4 regions of the Pantoea sp. SGAir0184 genome follow, and region 3 is predicted to be linked to each of the others. Evidence: predicted binding sites of a transcription regulator. Region 3 holds the regulator's gene; each other region holds the start of a gene.
What was found. The regulator CRP, encoded in region 3, controls carbon source genes, mostly activating them, when cyclic AMP is high. The targets are predictions, from matches to a motif close to ATGTGANNNNNNTCACAT.
Positions count from the first base shown of each region.

Region 1: the regulator CRP is predicted to act here: its motif matches at 2,685-2,702, upstream of cdd (cytidine deaminase).
Region 2: the regulator CRP is predicted to act here: its motif matches at 2,466-2,483, upstream of C1N60_RS17855 (nucleoside-specific channel-forming protein Tsx).
Region 4: the regulator CRP is predicted to act here: its motif matches at 2,762-2,779, upstream of garD (galactarate dehydratase).

Region 1 is NZ_CP028050.1:1,569,288-1,574,069, forward strand. Features, by position in the region: gene C1N60_RS07255 (NAD-dependent malic enzyme) at 1-1,576, opposite strand, end outside; gene cdd (cytidine deaminase) at 1,735-2,631, opposite strand; gene C1N60_RS07265 (CidB/LrgB family autolysis modulator) at 2,756-3,448, opposite strand; gene C1N60_RS07270 (CidA/LrgA family protein) at 3,441-3,824, opposite strand; gene C1N60_RS07275 (endonuclease domain-containing protein) at 3,976-4,323, shown strand.
Region 2 is NZ_CP028050.1:3,754,233-3,759,014, forward strand. Features, by position in the region: gene C1N60_RS17840 (helix-turn-helix domain-containing protein) at 1-147, opposite strand, end outside; gene C1N60_RS17845 (response regulator) at 337-996, shown strand; gene C1N60_RS17850 (sensor histidine kinase) at 993-2,351, shown strand; gene C1N60_RS17855 (nucleoside-specific channel-forming protein Tsx) at 2,683-3,549, shown strand; gene yjdN (VOC family metalloprotein YjdN) at 3,595-4,032, opposite strand; gene C1N60_RS17865 (LysR family transcriptional regulator) at 4,104-4,782, opposite strand, start outside.
Region 3 is NZ_CP028050.1:314,517-319,298, forward strand. Features, by position in the region: gene C1N60_RS01385 (bifunctional acetylornithine/succinyldiaminopimelate transaminase) at 1-244, shown strand, start outside; gene C1N60_RS01390 (YccS/YhfK family putative transporter) at 241-2,316, opposite strand; gene crp (cAMP-activated global transcriptional regulator CRP) at 2,375-3,007, opposite strand; gene C1N60_RS01400 (OsmC family protein) at 3,312-3,716, shown strand; gene C1N60_RS01405 (phosphoribulokinase) at 3,787-4,656, opposite strand; gene C1N60_RS01410 (YheU family protein) at 4,718-4,782, opposite strand, start outside.
Region 4 is NZ_CP028050.1:971,520-976,301, reverse strand. Features, by position in the region: gene C1N60_RS04390 (enolase C-terminal domain-like protein) at 1-1,087, opposite strand, end outside; gene C1N60_RS04385 (MFS transporter) at 1,098-2,444, opposite strand; gene garD (galactarate dehydratase) at 2,952-4,511, shown strand; gene C1N60_RS04375 (flavodoxin) at 4,585-4,782, opposite strand, start outside.

The sequences.
Region 1 (4,782 bases), 1.3 Mb from region 3:
CTTCCATGGCGATCACTTTGGAGACGCCCTGGATGTCCTTAATCTCTGGCAGCACCGGACCTTCACCGTCGTTAACCAGCGGTGAGCAGTCAGCCAGCGCGCGGCTGGCGGTCATCAGCATCGAATCCGTTACGCGGGTAGCCCCGGCAGCGATCACGCCGAGACCGATACCCGGGAAGATATAGGAGTTGTTGCACTGGGCAATCGGGTAGGTTTTGCCTTTCCAGGTGACCGGTGCAAACGGGCTGCCGGTGGCGACCAGCGCGTCACCGTCGGTCCAGGCGATGATATCTGCCGGCGTTGCTTCCACGCGTGAGGTCGGGTTCGAGAGCGGCATCACGATCGGGCGTTTGCAGTGCTTGTGCATCTCGCGAATGATCTCTTCGGTGAACAGTCCCGGCTGGCCGGAAACGCCAATCAGGATATCCGGCTGGGCATTGCGCACTACGTCGAGCAGTGAAATCGAATCGCTGGTGACGTCCCAGTCTTTCAGATTGTCGCTCTTCTGCACCAGCTTGCTCTGGAAATCGAGCAGGTTAGGCAATTTGTCAGTGAGCAGGCCGAAACGGTCTACCATCATCACGCGCGCGCGCGCTTCATCATCGCTCAGGCCTTCGGATTTCATCTGTGCGACGATCTGCTCGGCAATACCGCAGCCGGCGGAACCGGCACCGAGGAACACCACTTTCTGCTCGCACAGACGGCTGCCTGCGGCGCGGCTGGCGGCGATCAGCGTGCCCACCGTGACAGCGGCCGTGCCCTGAATATCATCATTGAAGCAGCAAATCTCATCGCGGTAACGCTCCAGCAGCGGCATGGCGTTTTTCTGCGCGAAATCTTCAAACTGCAGCAGCACGTTTGGCCAGCGGCGCTTCACCGCCTGAATGAATTCATCAACGAAGGCTTCATACTCTTCGCCGGTGATGCGCGGATGGCGCCAGCCCATGTAGAGCGGATCGTTCAGCAGTTGCTGATTATTGGTACCGACATCCAGCACCACCGGCAGGGTGTAGGCCGGGCTGATGCCGCCGCACGCGGTGTACAGCGACAGCTTACCGATAGGAATGCCCATGCCGCCAATGCCCAGGTCGCCGAGGCCGAGAATACGCTCGCCGTCGGTGACTACGATGACTTTGACATTCTGCTTGGTGGCGTTTTGCAGCATGTCTTCAATGCGGTCGCGGTTGTTGTAGGAGATAAACACCCCGCGCGCGCGACGGTAAATTTCAGAGAAGTGCTCGCACGCCGCGCCAACCGTTGGGGTGTAGATGATCGGCATCATCTCTTCCAGGTGGTTGTCCAGCAGGCGATAGAATAGCGTTTCGTTGGTGTCCTGGATGTTGCGCAGGTAGACGTGCTTGTCGTTATTGTTTTTGAAGTCCAGGAACTGACGCCAGGCGCGCTCGGCCTGCTCTTCGATGGTTTCTACGGCGTCTGGCAGCAGGCCATTGAGGTTAAATTCGTTACGTTCTTCCAGCGAGAAGGCGCTGCCTTTGTTCAACAGCGGAAATTCCAGCAGGATCGGACCCGCGTAAGGAATATACAGCGGACGTTTACTTTCGTACTCGAGTTCCATGCAGTGTTTGCTCCGGTTGCAGTGTTTTCTGACGTGTCGCCAGCAAGAAGGTAACGCCAGACCCGTTTATTGTGAAGTTCTGGCGCCCGATCCTATGAAAATTCCTGCAGATGTACAGCTTTTGTTAATAGAAGGTCACAAAAGCGGTAAAAGGATCACTAAACTGTTGGTTTCGAAACTAAAGTAACTGAGAAATTGCTGCAGCCGAGCGCGGCGAGGGTGGTGCGGGTGGCATCAAACTGGCTCAGCGTGGCGTCGGCGCTTTCTGCCAGCACTGCCTGCTGAATCTCTTCCAGCGCTTCGTTGTGCATGTTCATCAGAATCAGCGCGGCCTGTAATGGCGGCAGGCTCGGGTTAAAGGCGGCATTTTCGGCATAGCGCCCGGTGTAAATCTGGCCGCTGCGGCTCTGCAACGCCACGCCGCTATAACTCTGGCTATAAGGTGCATGGCTGCGGCTGGCGGCATCAATCGCGGCCTGCTGCAGCGCATCGCCCTGCGGCAGGAAACCGTGGTCGACCGGCGTCAGCAGCCGTTCGCTGATATTGAGATCGGCCGGGCCAAAGGCATCCGGTAAATAGTCGGCCAGCGTGCTGACCGCGCGGCCCGGCAGGCTGATGCGAATCGCCGTACCGCTATTCAGTTCATTCATAAACTGGCGGCAGTGCCCGCACGGCGTGTAGTTGACGGTAATGGTCGCCAGCTGCGCTTCGCCCCGCAGCCAGGCATGCGTGACTGCGCTCTGCTCGGCGTGGACCGTTTGCTGCAGCGGCGCATGTAAAAACTCCATGTTGGCACCGAAATACCAGTGGCCACTGATGCCGCGCGCAATAGCGCCCACGTTAAAGTGCGAAACCGGTGCCACGGCACAACAGGCGGCAATCGGCAGCAGTGCGAGTGCCAGCGCATCATCATCCAGACCGGTTGCCTGTTGCAGCTGAGCCACTTCCTGCGGTCGCAGCACGCCATGAAATTCAGCAGCGTCCAGCAGCGGCTGAAGCGCGCTCTGCAGCGCAGCGGGCAGGGCAGAGAAAGCGGAAGTGAATCGTGCATGCATGATGTTATGGCCTCATTAACTCGTCAGCGGCGGAGCGCCGCCTCAAGGTTTATATGTGATCCATGTCGCTATGACAATGCAAGCTGATTGGCTTGTTTCAACTTTGCGAGATCTCTCGCAAGTTTTACCCCAGTAAGCGCATCAGCAAAGGAAAAATGAAAGGCGCCAGTAACGAGGTGATGATGCCGCAGATTACCAGCGCCAGTGAACTGAAGGCGCCTTCCTGATAGTCAATCTCCGCGGCGCGCGCGGTGCCGAGCGCATGTGACGCGTTGCCAATCGCCAGCCCGCGTGATGACTTGCTGCGCACTTTAAACAGATTCAGCAGCATGTGACCAAACACCGCGCCCAGCACGCCAGCAATCAACACGCAAATGGCGCTGATGGCGGGAATACCGTGTAGCGAGCCCGACACTGCCATGGCGATGGGCGTGGTCACCGACTTCGGCAGGATGGTGGCTGCGATTTCCGGCGTCGCCCCCATCCACAGCGCGATCGCCGTGCCGGACACCATGGCGGTAATGCTGCCGATAAAACAGACGCTGATGATGGTTTTCCAGCGCGCGCGAATCTGGTGCATTTGCTCATACAACGGCAGCGCCAGCGCCACCACGGCGGGCTGTAGCAGCTGATTAAGCAGCGCGCTGCCAGCAAAATAGCGCGCGTAGGGCAGGTGCGTCAGCAGCAGCAGTGGAATAATGATCGCCATGGCCACCAGCAGCGGATTCACGATGGAGAGGTTGATTCTGGCTGCCAGACGGCGTGCCAGCAGATACGCCACCACAGTAAGTGGCAGTGACCACCAGGCGTCACTCATGGCCGGACTCCTTCGGACGCTGCAGGCGCTCGGCGCTCAGGCCGACAATCAGCAACACCAGCAGGGTGCTGACCATACAGGAGACGACAATCGGGCCAAACTGTGCGCTGAGGATATCGGTGTAGCCCATCACGCCAACGCTGATCGGTACAAACAGCAGCGCCATGTAGCGGATCAACAGCTGACAGCCGGGTTTCACCCACGTTACCGGGATAATCTGCAGCGCCAGCAGGGCAAACAGCAACAGCATGCCAAGGATGCTGCCAGGAATGGTAAATGGCAGCAAGGCAGCAAGGCCGTTGCCGGCGTACAGCGCGGCATAGACGATGGCAAAGGCGCGCAGATAGCGCCAGCAGGCAGATAGCACGGTGGGCATGTCAGGCTCCTGTTTTCGTGGCGCTTCATCATACGCATTAAGCGCTTAGCGTGCTAGCGATCACACTGGAATGCAGATTCAGGATTTCAACACCTCTGCTTTGAAGCTGAGTAAAGCGGCGTAAGCTGGTGGCCAGAGCGAAGGAGCAGCGATGAACCACACCGTCCAACCGCAGCGCGCGCTGCGAAAGGCGATGCCGCAAGCGGAGCAAAAACTATGGCGCTATTTACGCAACCGAAATGTGTGTGGCGCGAAGTTTCGCCGCCAGCATCCAGTTGGAGGGTACATCGTTGATTTTGCCTGCGTTGAGCAATCGCTGATCGTGGAACTGGATGGTGGACAGCACAATACGCCTGAAGATCAGGCTTACGATGCCCGGCGCACGGCGTATTTACAGCGCTGCGGCTGGCGCGTAATTCGCTTCTGGAATCATCAGGTATTTAATGAGTTTGAGGTGGTGATGGCGGAGATTTATCGCTGTCTGATGCTGGCGCAATGAGTGCGGTGCGGTTTTCCCCTCACCCCGGCCCTCTCCCGCAGGCGGGAGAGGGGGTAGCCTTGTGCGGGGTTTTGCTATGTGCAGGTTTGATACATGGGTGACAACGTGCGCTGTTCGGCCCTTTTTAATGCGGGAGAGTGAGTCAAGCGAACGAGGTGCATGCCTGGCTCTAAACCCAAACCCCGCACTCAGCAGTTCCCTCTCCCGCACGCGGGAGAGGGGTAGTCTTGTGCGGGGTTTTGCTATGTGCAGGCCTGGCTCTGAACCCAAACCCCGCACTTAACGGTTCCCTCTCCCGTAAGCGGGAGAGGGTTAGGGTGAGGGGCAGCGCGCACTGACCTTTACTTCACCGGCATACCCGGCTGGGCACCGCTATCCACTGTCAGCACAAAGCTGCGCTTCTGGAATCATCAGGAGTTTAATGAATTTGAGGCGGTAATGGCGGAGATTTATCGCTGT
Region 2 (4,782 bases), 800 kb from region 3:
TGAAAAACCGGTGTGCTGACGGAACAGACGTTGCAGATGCCAGCGGGAATATCCCGAGCGGCGTGCTACTTCATCCAGATGCAGATCGTGCCCTAAGTTTTTTTCAATCCACTCCAGCAAACTACGGATAAATTCGCGCTGATTCATGACTTCCTCCGGCGTCGGTAAAATGTCCAGTGACGTCACTGTAGCGCGTTAAATTTATCCCTTAATTAGCAGAAAATTAGCGCAGAATTAGCAAGCAAAAAAACGGCTTTCCCGACGAAACAGCGCACCAGGTTAATTCTGCGCTAATTATCGGGCGCTACACTGCGACAAGTTATTCAGGAGGGCATCATGCGTGTGCTGCTGGTAGAAGATGATGAAATGATCGGCGCCAACCTGCAGCAGGCGCTGGAGGCCGCCGGCTGGTCGGTGGACTGGGTGCGTGACGGCGTATTTGCCAGCAACGCCTGGCAGGAAGGCGGTTATACCTGCGTCCTGCTCGATCTCGGTTTACCGCGTGAAGATGGCATCAATGTGCTGCGCCGTGCGCGCACGCGCGGTGACATGACGCCGGTGCTGGTGCTGACCGCGCGTGATACCGTGCAGCAGCGCATCCAGGGCCTGGACAGTGGCGCCGATGACTACTTACTCAAACCCTTTGATCTGCAAGAGGTTCTGGCGCGTATGCGAGCCATCACCCGACGCCGCCACGGTGCGGCGGACTCCCTGCTGGGCAACGGCGACGTGCAGCTCGATATGATGACGCGTGAAGTGCTGTACAAAGGCCAGCGCGAGCAGCTAACCGCACGTGAATACGCCCTGCTCTATGCGCTGCTGGAACGCCCAGGGGCGATCCTGTCGCGTGAGCAGTTAGAAAACCGCATCTACGGCTGGGGCGAAGAGGTCACCAGCAACGCCGTGGACGTGCTGATTCACGGCATGCGGCGCAAACTCGATAACGAAGTGATTCGCAACGTGCGCGGTCTGGGCTGGCGGGTGCCGGCAATATGAGATCCTTTACGTTTATGCGGTCGCTGCGCAACAAACTGCTGGCCACGCTGGTGCTGCTGCATCTGGCGATGATCGGCGGTGTCACCTGGTATTTCTACCACTGCTATGGCGACATGATGGGCACCATGAAGGACGACCAGCTCGCCAAAATTGCCGATGCCTGGTCAAGCAGCCAGCGCATGCCGGCACTGATGCCGATGGTGATGCAGCAGGAGAAGCTGAAAAGTACCTATATCGTTCAGCTCTGGGACACCAATAATCACCTGCGCGCCAGTTCCTGGCCGGCGCTGCACGCGCCCCTGCAGAGCAAAAAAGGCTGGTCAGATTTAAAAGTTGGCGACTGCGGCGATGACTGCCAGTGGCGCGTTTACACCCGTCCCGGCGAGCTGGGCAGTGAGATCGGCAATATTCAGGTGCTGCACAACGTCGGCTATATGAAGAGCTTGATGGTGAAACGCGTACTCTCCGCCATCATTCCGCTCATCCTGATGATGCCGCTGTCGCTGCTGGTGATCTGGCTGGTGGTGCGGGCCATTACGCGCGATCTGCGCGTGGCGTCGCGCCAGATTGCGGCGCAGGAAACCCTGCATCCGCACAGCGTGTCGCCGGACGGTCTGCCGGACGAAGTGCTGCCGCTGGTCGATGCTTATAACTCGCTACTGGATAAACTACGCGCGGCCTGGTCGTCACAACGCCAGTTCCTTGAGGATGCCGCGCATGAACTGCGCACGCCGGTCACCGCCGTCACGTTACAGCTGGAGAACCTGCGTCAGCACATCCTGCCGGGCGAAGCCAGCCGCCAGTTTGATCAGCTGGAAGCGGGCGTCACGCGCACGCGCCATCTGGTGACGCAGTTGCTGAATATTTCACGCCAGGAGGATCAGTCCGTGGTCGCCAGCGTCGAGACCATTGAGCTTGATGACCTGCTGAAGGAGAGCATTGAGCAGCTGATGGTGGTGGCTGACAAGCGCGGCATTGATATCGGCTTCAACGGCACCGCGCACTATCGTCTGCACGCCAGCCGCTCCGATCTGCGCAGCCTGTTTGATAACCTGATCGGCAACGCCATGCTGCACACGCCGGAAGGCAGCCTGGTGGATGTGCTGCTGCATCGCGTCGGTCATCATACGGTAGTGGATATTGTCGATAACGGCCCCGGCATGCCGGAGTCGTTTATTGAGCGCGCCTTCGATCGCTTTACCCGCTCGCCGGATGTCCAGGCGCAGGGCAGCGGCTTGGGATTGTCGATCGTGCGCAGCGTGGCGCAAAAGCATCAGATGCAGGTGGCTCTGTCGAATTGCCTGAACCCGCAGGGTGAAGTGTGTGGCCTGCAGGTGCGCGTTACCCTACCCTGACGTCTTCCCTCCTCCGGCGCGATAATCCGCGCCGGCTATTTTCTTCTCCCGCCAGTTCTCTGCGTATCCCGACAACGTAAACGGTTGCGGGGTTCCGTTCGTTACACGGCCTTTATGTGATCAACCTCACATATTTACTGAATCGAAATGCAACACTTTTTGACAAACGTGATCAAAATCTATTTTCTATCGCTCTGTTACAGGCACATTACGCGGGCCTGAAAATCCGGCGCGTCAGACCGGCGACAACAGCACACTGCCCATCCCCTGGGATCGATTTCACCCGATCGCAGCATTTGCGCGGCGATCACGAGCAAGTGGTTAAAAAATAATGAAATTTAAAACACTGATAGCAGGGGCCTTACTGGCCAGTAGCTGGACCGGCGCCGCACAGGCGGCGGAAAGCGATCCGCAGTACCTTTCTGACTGGTGGCATCAGAGCGTGAACGTGGTAGGCAGTTATCACACCCGCTTCGGACCCCAGTTCAACAATGATGTGTATCTCGAATACGAAGCCTTTACTAAAAAGGACTGGTTTGATTTCTACGGCTACCTTGACCTGACCAACTTCTTTGGCGTGGGTAACAGCAATGCCAACGGTATTTTTGACCACGGTTCGCCGATGTTCATGGAAATTGAGCCACGCTTCTCCATCGATAAGCTGACCGGCACCAGCCTGGCATTCGGACCGTTCAAAGAGTGGTACTTCGCAAACAACTACATCTACGACATGGGTCGCAACAGCGATAGCCGTCAGAACACCTGGTACATGGGTCTGGGTACTGACATCGATACCCATAGCGATATCGGCCTGTCACTGAACGTGTACGCGAAATACCAGTGGGAAAACTACGGCGCGGCGAATGAAAATAGCTGGGATGGTTATCGCTTCAAGGTGAAATACTTTGTACCGATTACCGACCTGTGGGGCGGCAAGCTGAGCTATATCGGCTTCACCAACTTTGACTGGGGTTCCGATCTGCGTGACAAGTCTGACCGCTCGCGCACCAGCAACTCGATTGCTTCCAGCCACATTCTGTCGCTGAACTACGATCACTGGCATGTCTCTACCGTGGCGCGTTACTTCCACAATGGCGGCCAGTGGGCTGATGGTCAGGAGCTAAACTTCGGCAACGGTCCGTTTGAAGTGAAATCAACCGGCTGGGGTTACTACCTGGTGGTGGGTTACAACTTCTAAACCGCTTCCGGCGTGGCCGCTTACCATCGCGGCCACGCCAGTCTGTTACGCCTGTGGCTTCACCACGTTGATGCGCCATGGGATGCCAAACTTATCGATAAACATCCCGAAGCCGTTCGACCAGAAGGTTTTCTGCCATTCAGTGGTCACTTTGCCGCCCGCAGAGAGCTTATCAAACCAGGCTTTACCCTCCGCTTCATCTGGCGTGGCCAGGCTCACCGCATAACCGGCATGTTCGGACGCCGGTGGCTGAGCGGTATTGCCATCACTCAGCATCAGCTCGCCCTGACCAATGCGCAGATGCGCATGCATAATCTTTTCCGGCGGTAGCGGCGGCGCCGACCGATCGCCCACCTGTTCGCCCTGCTCCGGCATATCGCCAAACGTCATTTTTTGCAGAATTTCACCGCCGGTGGCTTCCAGATAGAAGGCAATTGCTTCTTCACAGCGGCCGTAGAGAAATAAATAAGGACTCACCTGCATCGTAACCTCCGTTGAGAGTGCGTAAACGCGTGTCGTACACCTAAAGTGTAGACGATGCAGTTTTTCGCCCGTCACGGCTGGCAGTAGCGGCGGAACAGCTGCGCCATGTAAGCGCTCATCGGCGTCAGCGCGGTGTCTTTACGCTGAATTAGATAAAAGGTGGCTTTCGGCAGCGGATCGTCGAGATCCAGCGCGATCAGCTGCCCGCCGTGCGTAGGGTCTTCAATCACGTCGCGCGAAATGATGCTGACAAAATCACTCTTCGCCACCAGGCTGGTGCAGGCCATAAAGGTCTCGCAGGTCACCGCGATTTTGGGTGCCATGCCGCGCTCACCGAACAGGTCATGCAGCAGTCGGTAATAACTGCCCTGCGGCGTCGGCATGGTCCAGTCGCAATGTTGCAACTCGGCCAGCGAGCGCGCATGCGCCATCGGATGCCCTTTACGCATCACCACCTGATACTCGCGCTGCATCAGCCGCTCGAAAATCAGCTCCTGATCGAAGTGATGCCGGTCGTAGGTATTGATGGTGAAATCCAGCGCGCCCTGACGCAGTTCATGCACCATCGACACCAGCTGGCCCTCAACGATACGCACTTTCACCAGTGGATACTCACGATGAAACTGGGTTATCACCTGCGGCATCACGGTACGCGCAATGCTGCCGCCCACCCCAATATTCACTTTGCCACCGGCCAGACCGAGCCGCTGCTGGATATCCTCCTGCGCCACACGCAGTTCCTCCAGCACC
Region 3 (4,782 bases):
CAATGAGCAGTTCGACATCTTCAGTGAAATTCGGGGCAAAGGGCTGCTGCTGGGTGCCGTACTCAACGCGCAGCACGCCAGCAAAGCGCGCGATATCCTCAACGCTTCCGCCGCTGAAGGCCTGATGGTACTGACCGCCGGCAGCGATGTGATTCGCTTTGTGCCGTCGCTGGTGATTGAGCCGACCGATATCGCAGAAGGCATGGCGCGCTTTGCCCGGGCGATCGCGAAAGTCCTGAACTAACCTTTCGGCTTCAGCACGCTGAGCCAGCGGCCGTGATGCGGGCGCTGGCTCCACGCCAGTGAAGAAATGGTGTGCATCACATTGAGGTGCTGCAGAATGCGCTTCACATGCTGTTCGACAATCGTCACCGGCCCCTCATTCAGATTCTCCGGCGCTTCCAGAATATTGCTGTCGTTGCCCGGCCCGTCGTAAGCCAGCCGCTGCTGACAGCGCTGCAGCGCGATTTCACAGGACTGCAAATAGCGCTCCGCCAGCTTTGGCGTCAGCATGGTGTGCTCGCGCGCCAGAATGGTCATGGCGTTGATGTGCTCGACGATAAACTGGCTGTGAGTCACCCACAGGCGCATATCTTTCAGATACTGAAAGTTAAAGCCCGGTTCGGTGGACGCCTGGTTGAGCGAGTTAAACAGCGCGTTGTGCGCCTGGTTAACCTTGACGCGCTGATACGCCAGCTTCTCCGGCGCCTGCTCCGGACCGAGCAGCAGGCGCAGCGCCTCCTGATAAGCCTCCAGCGCATCGTGCGCATTATTGCGCAGCAGCCCGCTCTGCCACTGCGGCCATAGCCAGATCATACCGGCGAAGGCAATCAGGCAGCCCATCAGCGTATCCATCATGCGTGGCAGCAGGAACTGCGCGCCATTCAGTGACAGCAGCTGCAGCGAATACACCGCCGTCACCGTAAAGCCAATCATCGACCAGCCATAATATTTACGCGTGATCAGATAGCTGGCGAGCGTGATGACCAGCATGGTCAGCAGGGCAATCGACTCCGGAACAGCAAAGCGCAGCGACGCCGCGGCGATCAGCAAGCCGGCGAAGGTGCCGAGCGCCCGGTGCTGAATGCGCACGCGCGTGGCGCTGTAGCCGTTCTGGCTGACAAACATGATGGTCATCAGAATCCAGTAAGGCTTGGGAATATTGAAGAACAGCGCCAGCGCGCTGCCGAACATTAGCATCACCGCGAAGCGCGCCGCCGTCCGCAGCGCGGCAGATTTCAGCGACAGGTAGCTGCGCAGCGCCGGCAGCAGCGGCAGGCGGCGCTGGCGATCGGCCATCAGGTCGCGGGTGTACAGTGGCTTCTGCGTGCGCAGCACGCGGGCGATGCGGCTGAAATGGTAGAGGCAGAAATTACCGACCGGATTATCCGGGTGCTGCCGGGCAATTTTCTCCAGCGCGCCGAGCGGCTTCTCCATGTGGAAGCGTTCCGGCAGCTGGTGATAGAGAATGGCATCGGCCAGCACGCGCAGCCGTGCCGAAATGATTTTCGCGTTCCAGCGGATCACCGCCTCGGCGTGGCTCTGCTCCACCAGCTTTTGCACCTCTTCCGGCTGGTGCAGGCTGACCGAGATATGTTCCTGCAGATCGAGCGCGACCTGGAAAGCGCGCGTCAGGCGTTTATGGCTGTTATCACGGCTGGCGGACAGCATATGCATCTGCTGGTAGCAGGTGGTGATCAGATCGACCGCTTTCTGCTGGCGCGCCAGTAGCGGCGGCAGCGCTTTTTCCGGATCGGTCAGCTGCGTCAGCAGGGTGTATTTGGCGTCGCAGTAATCGGCCAGCTCGCGGTACAGCAGGCTGAGGGTCTCGCGCATCGGCTGCTCTTTCCACAGCCAGAACCAGAACCAGTTAAACAGCCCGTACCACAGCGTCCCGCCGATATACAGCAGCGGCGGGACCCACATCGGCATACGGCCGACGAGGCTTAAGGTAAAGATGGCGGCGATCAGCGTGCCGGGCAGCAAACGACCATGCAGCGGGCTGATTTCACCGGTCACGCCCACCAACAGCGGCAACACCAGCAGAATCAGCGGCAGCGGCACAGCGTAAGCCGTGAGGTACTGAATCAGAAAACTGCCGCTGGCGAACAGTGCGCCGCCGACAATCAGCCGTTTGAAGAACCGCTTGTGTGGCGTATCCAGACCGGCGATGTTGCAGCAGGCCGGCACCAGGGAGAACAGCAGCCCTTTTTGCAGATCGCCAAACAGCCAGCCGAGCGCCACAGGCAGGCACAGCACCAGCGTTTGCCGCAGCGCATAGTTAACTTCCGGATGATAGATGATTCGACGCCACATCAGCTCATCGTAAACAGAAACGGCGCGATGTTGCCATCACGCCGTAGGTGAGAAGAAATCAGCGGGTGCCGTAAACGACGATGGTTTTGCCGTGTGCAGAGATCAGGTTCTGATCTTCCAGCATTTTCAGGATACGACCCACGGTTTCGCGTGAGCAGCCCACGATCTGACCAATCTCCTGACGGGTGATTTTGATCTGCATACCGTCCGGGTGGGTCATGGCATCAGGCTGTTTCGCCAGGTTGAGCAGCGTTTGCGCGATACGGCCGGTCACATCGAGGAAGGCAAGGTTGCCGACTTTTTCAGATGTTACCTGCAGGCGACGCGCCATCTGCGCCGACAGGCGCATTAAAATATCCGGATTGACCTGAATCAGCTGACGGAATTTTTTGTAGGAAATTTCAGCCACTTCGCAGGCGGTTTTCGCACGTACCCAGGCGCTACGCTCCTGGCCCTCTTCAAACAGGCCGAGCTCACCGATGAAATCCCCCTGATTGAGGTAGGAGAGTATCATCTCTTTGCCTTCTTCATCTTTAATCAGTACCGCGACGGAACCTTTCACGATGTAGTACAGCGTTTCCGCTTTCTCACCCTGATGGATGAGGGTGCTTTTGGATGGATATTTGTGAATATGGCAATGGGACAGGAACCATTCGAGTGTAGGGTCTGTTTGCGGTTTGCCGAGAACCATTCGCTATTATCCTCTGTTGTAATCGTGCCCAAAATACAGGGGGCAGTTTTCCCTGTCAGGCGGTGAAATCGTCCAGCGTTTCCCGTGAGGGACAGTTATTCGGGGGTGGATTCGTAAGCGATGCTTTTGATTCGTCCCGCTTTCGTCTTTCGTGACGAAAATATTTTCAGCACTGTTTGTAGCATAGCTTTTGCAACCTGTCTCCTGTTGTCTCGCTTCAGCAGGTGGGGGATGCGTCTGCATTGCTGTTTGTCAGGTGAAAGCGTACTCTGGCGGCAAAACCGCCGCTTCAGGAGAAAGAATAATGCAGGCACGAGTGAAATGGGTGGAAGGGCTGACCTTTCTCGGAGAATCCTCATCCGGTCATCAGGTATTAATGGACGGCAATTCCGGTGATAAAGCGCCCAGCCCGATGGAGATGGTGTTGATGGCTGCGGGCGGCTGCAGCGCGATTGACGTGGTGTCGATTCTGCAAAAGGGGCGCAACGATGTCGCCGATTGTGAAGTCAAACTGACCTCGGAACGCCGCGAAGAAGCGCCACGCATTTTTACGCATATCAATCTGCATTTTATTGTCAGCGGCAAAGCGCTGAGCGATAAAGCGGTGGCGCGCGCGGTGGATCTGTCCGCGGAGAAGTACTGCTCGGTCGCGATCATGCTGGGCAAGGGCGTCGAGATAACGCACAGCTACGAAGTGGTGGAGCTGTAATCCAGCCGGGAGCGCGGCCCTGCGCTCCCGATCTCAGTTCCTCCCGGCGAAACTGGCGCGTTAGCCTGCGCTATTCAATACGTTTTCCTTCAATCAACCGCTGCACCAGCGGCGTCATGATCAACTCCATCGCCAGTCCCATCTTGCCGCCCGGCACCACCAGCGTATTCATGTGGGAAATAAACGAGCCCTGGATCATCGCCAGTAAATAAGGAAAAGCGATGCCCTCCAGGCCGCGAAAATGGATCACCACAAAGCTCTCATCCAGCGACGGAATCTCACGCGCGGCAAACGGGTTCGAGGTATCCACGGTCGGCACGCGCTGGAAGTTGAGGTGCGTGCGGGAAAACTGCGGCGTGATGTAGTTGATGTAATCTTCCATCGAACGCACCACCGAATCCATCACCGCTTCGCGCGAATGGCCGCGCTCGCTGGTGTCGCGCACCAGTTTCTGAATCCACTCCAGATTAACAATCGGTACCACGCCAACCAGCAGATCGACGTGTTCAGCCACGTTATGTTGCTGCGTCACCACGCCGCCGTGCAGGCCTTCATAGAACAGCACATCGGTGTTTTCCGGCAGCGGCTGCCAGGGCGTAAACGTGCCCGGCACCTGATTCCACGGCACCGCTTCATCGTAGGTGTGCAGATATTTGCGCGACTGGCCGAGTCCGCTCTGGCCATAGTCGCGGAAAGTCTGCTCCAGCAGGCCGAAGTCGTTGGCTTCCGGGCCAAAGTAGCTGATGTGACGCCCGAGGTCGCGCGCCTTACGAATCGCCATGTCCATTTCCGGACGGGTATAGCGATGGAAACTGTCGCCTTCTATTTCCGCCGCGTGCAGATCCAGCTGCTGGAAAATTTTACGGAAGGCGAGACTGGTGGTGGTGGTTCCGGCGCCGCTGGAACCGGTAACGGCTATGACTGGATGCCTGGCTGACATAACAGCGCTCCCTGTGAAGTCCGGCGATGAGCATTGTTACCACGAATTGCCGCCTGACGCATCAGCCGCGAAATTCCCGCCGCGGCATAATATTGACCGATTCATGCAATTCTGACCACACCAGTA
Region 4 (4,782 bases), 660 kb from region 3:
CGGTCGGTTTACCCGGTGCCGCTGCGCCGACGTGGGTAAACATCGCCAGCGAAATGTCGAAGTGATTATTGGAGTGGCAGCCCCAGGTCAGCCCCCACTCATCACACAGCTGCGCCACGCGTACCGCGCCGCTCAGCGTCCAGAAGTGCGGGTCGGCCAGCGGAATATCGACCGCGTTGAGCATCACCGCGTGGTTCATCTCCCGCCAGTTGGTGGCGATCATATTGGTGGCGACCGGCAGACCGGTGGCGCGGCGAAACTCGGCCATGACTTCGCGCCCGGAATATCCCTGCTCGGCACCGCACGGATCTTCGGCATAGGTCAGCACCTCGTGCAGGCCTTTGCACAGCGCGATGGCTTCATCCAGATGCCAGGCACCGTTGGGATCGACGGTGATGCGCGCGTCCGGGAAACGCTGCTTCAGTGCCACCGCCGAGGCAATCTCCTGCTCGCCCGGCAGCACGCCGCCTTTCAGTTTGAAATCTTTGAAGCCGTACCTGTCCTGCGCCGCTTCGGCTAAGCGCACCACCGCGTCTGGCGTCAGCGCCTCCTGATGGCGCAGGTGATACCAGTCGTGACCGGCCGCGTCGCCGCTCTGATACGGCAAATCAGTTTTACGCCGATCGCCAATGTAAAACAGGTAGCCCAGCACCGTGACCTCATCGCGCTGCTGACCCGGCCCCAGCAGTTCGGCCACTGGCACGCCGAGGCACTGGCCGAGCAGGTCGAGCAGCGCCGCTTCCAGCGCCGCCACCGCATTGACCCGCAGCTCAAACGTCCAGGCGCCGTTGCCGAAGGTATCGAAATCCGCCGACTGGTTACCTTTGTGCACCTGCTGCACCAGCCGGTTCATGCGCGCCACCTGCTGCCCTTTCACCTGCGGTATTGCCGCGACCAGCGTCTCATAGATGGTTTCACCGCCCGGCGCTTCGCCGACGCCGGTGTGGCCGGCGCTGTCGGTCAGCACCACGATATTGCGGGTGAAGCAGGCGCTGTGCGCGCCGCCGATGTTGAGCAGCATGCTGTCGTAACCCGCCACCGGAACCACCTGCATGTCGGTAATCACCGGGGAACTTTGCGTATTCATATTCGGTTCCTTATGACCGGGGTTTGAGTTCGACACGTTTGATATCGCCGGTTATCACCAGGAAGCTGAACGCCGCCACAAACGCATGGATGCCGACATAAATCAGCGCCCCTTCAAACGAACCGCTGGTGGCGATGATGTAACCAATGGCAATCGGCGTGACGATGCCAGAGAAGTTACCGAACATATTGAACAGACCGCCGCTCAGGCCGCTGATCTCTTTGGGTGCGGTATCGGCCATCACCGCCCAGCCCAGCGCGCCAATGCCTTTACCAAAGAACGCCAGCGCCATAAACAGCACCACCACCCATTCGGTTTCGGTGTAGTTACACATCACCATGCTGATGGAGAGCAGCATACCGATGACAATCGGGGTTTTACGCGCGATGTTCAGCGAGCCGGTTTTACGCATCAGATAATCTGAAATCACGCCGCCCAGCACGCCGCCGAGGAAGCCGCAGATGGCGGGAATCGAGGCGATCATGCCGGCTTTAAGAATCGACATGCCGCGCGCCTGCACCAGATACACCGGGAACCAGGTAATAAAGAAGTAGGTCAGGGCATTAACGCAGTACTGACCGAGATAGATCCCCCACATCATGCGGGTGGAGAGCAGTTGCTTAATTTGGAACCATTTCTCATCCCAGCTCACTTTACGCTCGGCTTTCTTCGCATCCATGTTGATCAGCGCACCGCCCTGCTCCATGTACTCCAGCTCGGCTTTGTTCACGCCAGGGTGATCGTTCGGGTCATGAATCACTTTCAGCCAGATAAAGCTGAGAATGATGCCCAGCCCGCCCATGAACCAGAACACGTGCGCCCAGCCCACCTCGGCCACCAGCCAGCCCATGATTGGTGCGAAAATCACCGTGGCGAAGTACTGGGCGGAGTTAAAGATGGCGACGGCGGTACCGCGCTCCTGCGCCGGGAACCAGGCAGCAACAATACGGCTGTTACCCGGGAAAGATGGCGCTTCCGCCAGTCCCACCATGAAGCGCAGCAGGAACAGCGACACCACAATGCCGAAGCCGCTAAAGATGTCGACGAAGCCCTGCAACAGGGTAAACAGCGACCACAGGAAGATGCTCCAGAAATAGACGCGTTTGGAGCCGAAGCGGTCCAGCAGCCAGCCGCCAGGAATCTGACCGATAACGTACGCCCACGAGAAGGCGGAGAAGATGTAGCCGAGGCCGACGGAATCGAGACCGATCTCCTTCGACATCGCCGAACCGGCAATCGAAATGGTGGCCCGGTCACCGTAGTTGAACGAGGTGACGATAAATAACATCACCACAATCCAGTAACGGGCGTTGGTGCGCTTCTGCACCGCTGCCGCTGTCTGGCTGTAACTATTCATGATGCACTCCTGAAATATAGCGAACGCTACATTCACTCTGACTGCATACACATCGCGTTGGGTATCAGAATGATGTTGGGTTAAACACGGCGATTGTTGTTATGGCAAAACGATGATGCGTCGTGACGAATAACCAAACGTTGAAGAACGGCAATCAGTATAGGAACAGCATCGCCGCGAAACACTGGAGGAACGCCCGAGGATAATCCCCAATCCGGCACAATTTTGTGGCATTTGCCCATAACGCTGCGGCGTGGCTCACGGAACCCGCCATCCAGCCGCCAGATTGCTGTAAAAGTGAACAGCAAGCGTACGCTTTGTGAGGCTCTTCACTTGCGTTTGGTAAAACGAACCAAACTGCGCGCCGATCGCGGCACAAAGCCAGTCAGTTGCACAATGCGTGGGCCAATACCCCTGCTTATACTGAGGCTGGCAAATAACGATGATGTGACGGACGTGATTTCAACCGCACCGCTATGACCGGTGCGACGAACCGGAAGGTGAGCAATGAACCGACCTCTGACAGACAAACCGCGCTACATTAAAGTGCACGACGCCGATAACGTGGCGATAGTGGTCAACGATCAGGGATTGCCCGCAGGCAGCCGCTTTGATGACGGTCTGCAACTGACTGAGCATGTGCCGCAGGGGCACAAAGTGGCGCTGAGCGATATCGCCCTGCATGGCGACATCGTGCGTTACGGTGAAGTGATTGGCACAGCGCTGCGCCCGATTGCGCGCGGCAGCTGGATTGAGGAGTCACTGGTGGCGCTGCCCGCCGCCCCACCTCTGGCCAGCCTGCCGCTGGCAACCAACGTGCCGCCGCCCCTGCCGCCGCTGGAAGGATACACCTTTGAAGGCTATCGCAACGCCGACGGCAGCGTCGGCACGCGCAATCTGCTCGGCATCACCACCAGCGTGCACTGCGTGGCGGGCGTGGTGGATTACGTGGTGCAGCTGATTGAGCGCGATCTGCTGCCGCGCTACAGCAACGTCGACGGCGTGGTGGCGCTCAACCATTTATATGGCTGCGGCGTGGCGATCAACGCACCGGCGGCGGTGGTGCCCATTCGCACCATTCACAACCTTGCACTGAATCCTAATTTTGGCGGCGAAGTGATGGTGGTGAGCCTCGGCTGCGAGAAATTACAGCCGGAGCGCCTGCTCACCGGTACACCGGACGTACAGGCCATTTCGCTGGATGAGCGCGATATCGTGCGCCTGCAGGATGAGCGTCACGTGGGCTTTGGCGCGATGGTCGATGAAATTCTGCAGGTGGCCGAGCGCCATCTGAAAAAACTCAATCAGCGTCAGCGCGAAACCTGTCCGGCGTCGGCGCTGGTAGTGGGTACCCAGTGCGGCGGCAGCGACGCGTTTTCCGGCGTGACGGCCAATCCGGCGGTTGGCTTTGCCTCGGATCTGCTGGTGCGTTGTGGTGCGACGGTGATGTTCTCGGAAGTGACCGAGGTGCGCGATGCGATCCATCTGCTGACGCCGCGTGTGGTAAACGAAGCGGTGGGCAAACGGCTGCTGGAGGAGATGGCGTGGTACGACGATTATCTGAGCCAGGGGCAAACCGACCGCAGCGCGAATCCGTCGCCGGGCAATAAAAAAGGCGGCCTGGCCAATGTGGTAGAAAAAGCGCTGGGCTCAATTGCCAAATCCGGCCGCAGCCCGATTGTCGAAGTGCTGTCACCCGGACAGCGCCCGACGCAGCGCGGGCTGATTTACGCCGCCACGCCGGCCAGCGATTTTGTCTGTGGCACCCAGCAGATGGCTTCCGGCATTACGCTGCAGGTGTTCACCACCGGGCGCGGCACGCCTTACGGCCTGGCGGCAATTCCGGTGATCAAAATGGCGACGCGCAGCGCGCTGGCGAACCGCTGGCACGATTTAATGGATATCAATGCCGGCACCATCGCGACGGGTGAAGAGAGTATTGAACAGGTCGGCTGGCGGCTGTTTGAGCTGATTCTGGATATCGCCAGCGGACGTAAACAGACGTGGTCAGATCGCTGGGGAATCCGTAATCAGCTGGCGGTATTCAATCCGGCACCGGTGACGTGATATGCAAAATTAACTTTCGGCGCGATCGGTTCCCTCTCCCGCCTGCGGGAGAGGGTTAGGGTGAGGGCCTGATTTACACCAGCTTACCCCAGCTCTCTACCCACGGCGTGGTCACTGACTCGGGCTCCGGATTTTCCGTCGCATCCACCAGCAGCACCTCGCCAATACGCTGCGCCTGCTGCTCCTGCAGCGTGGCATCAAAAGTCTTACCGGCCCCACAGAAGTGGTCGTAACTGCTGTCGCCTAAAGCGATTACGCCATAGCGCAGCTC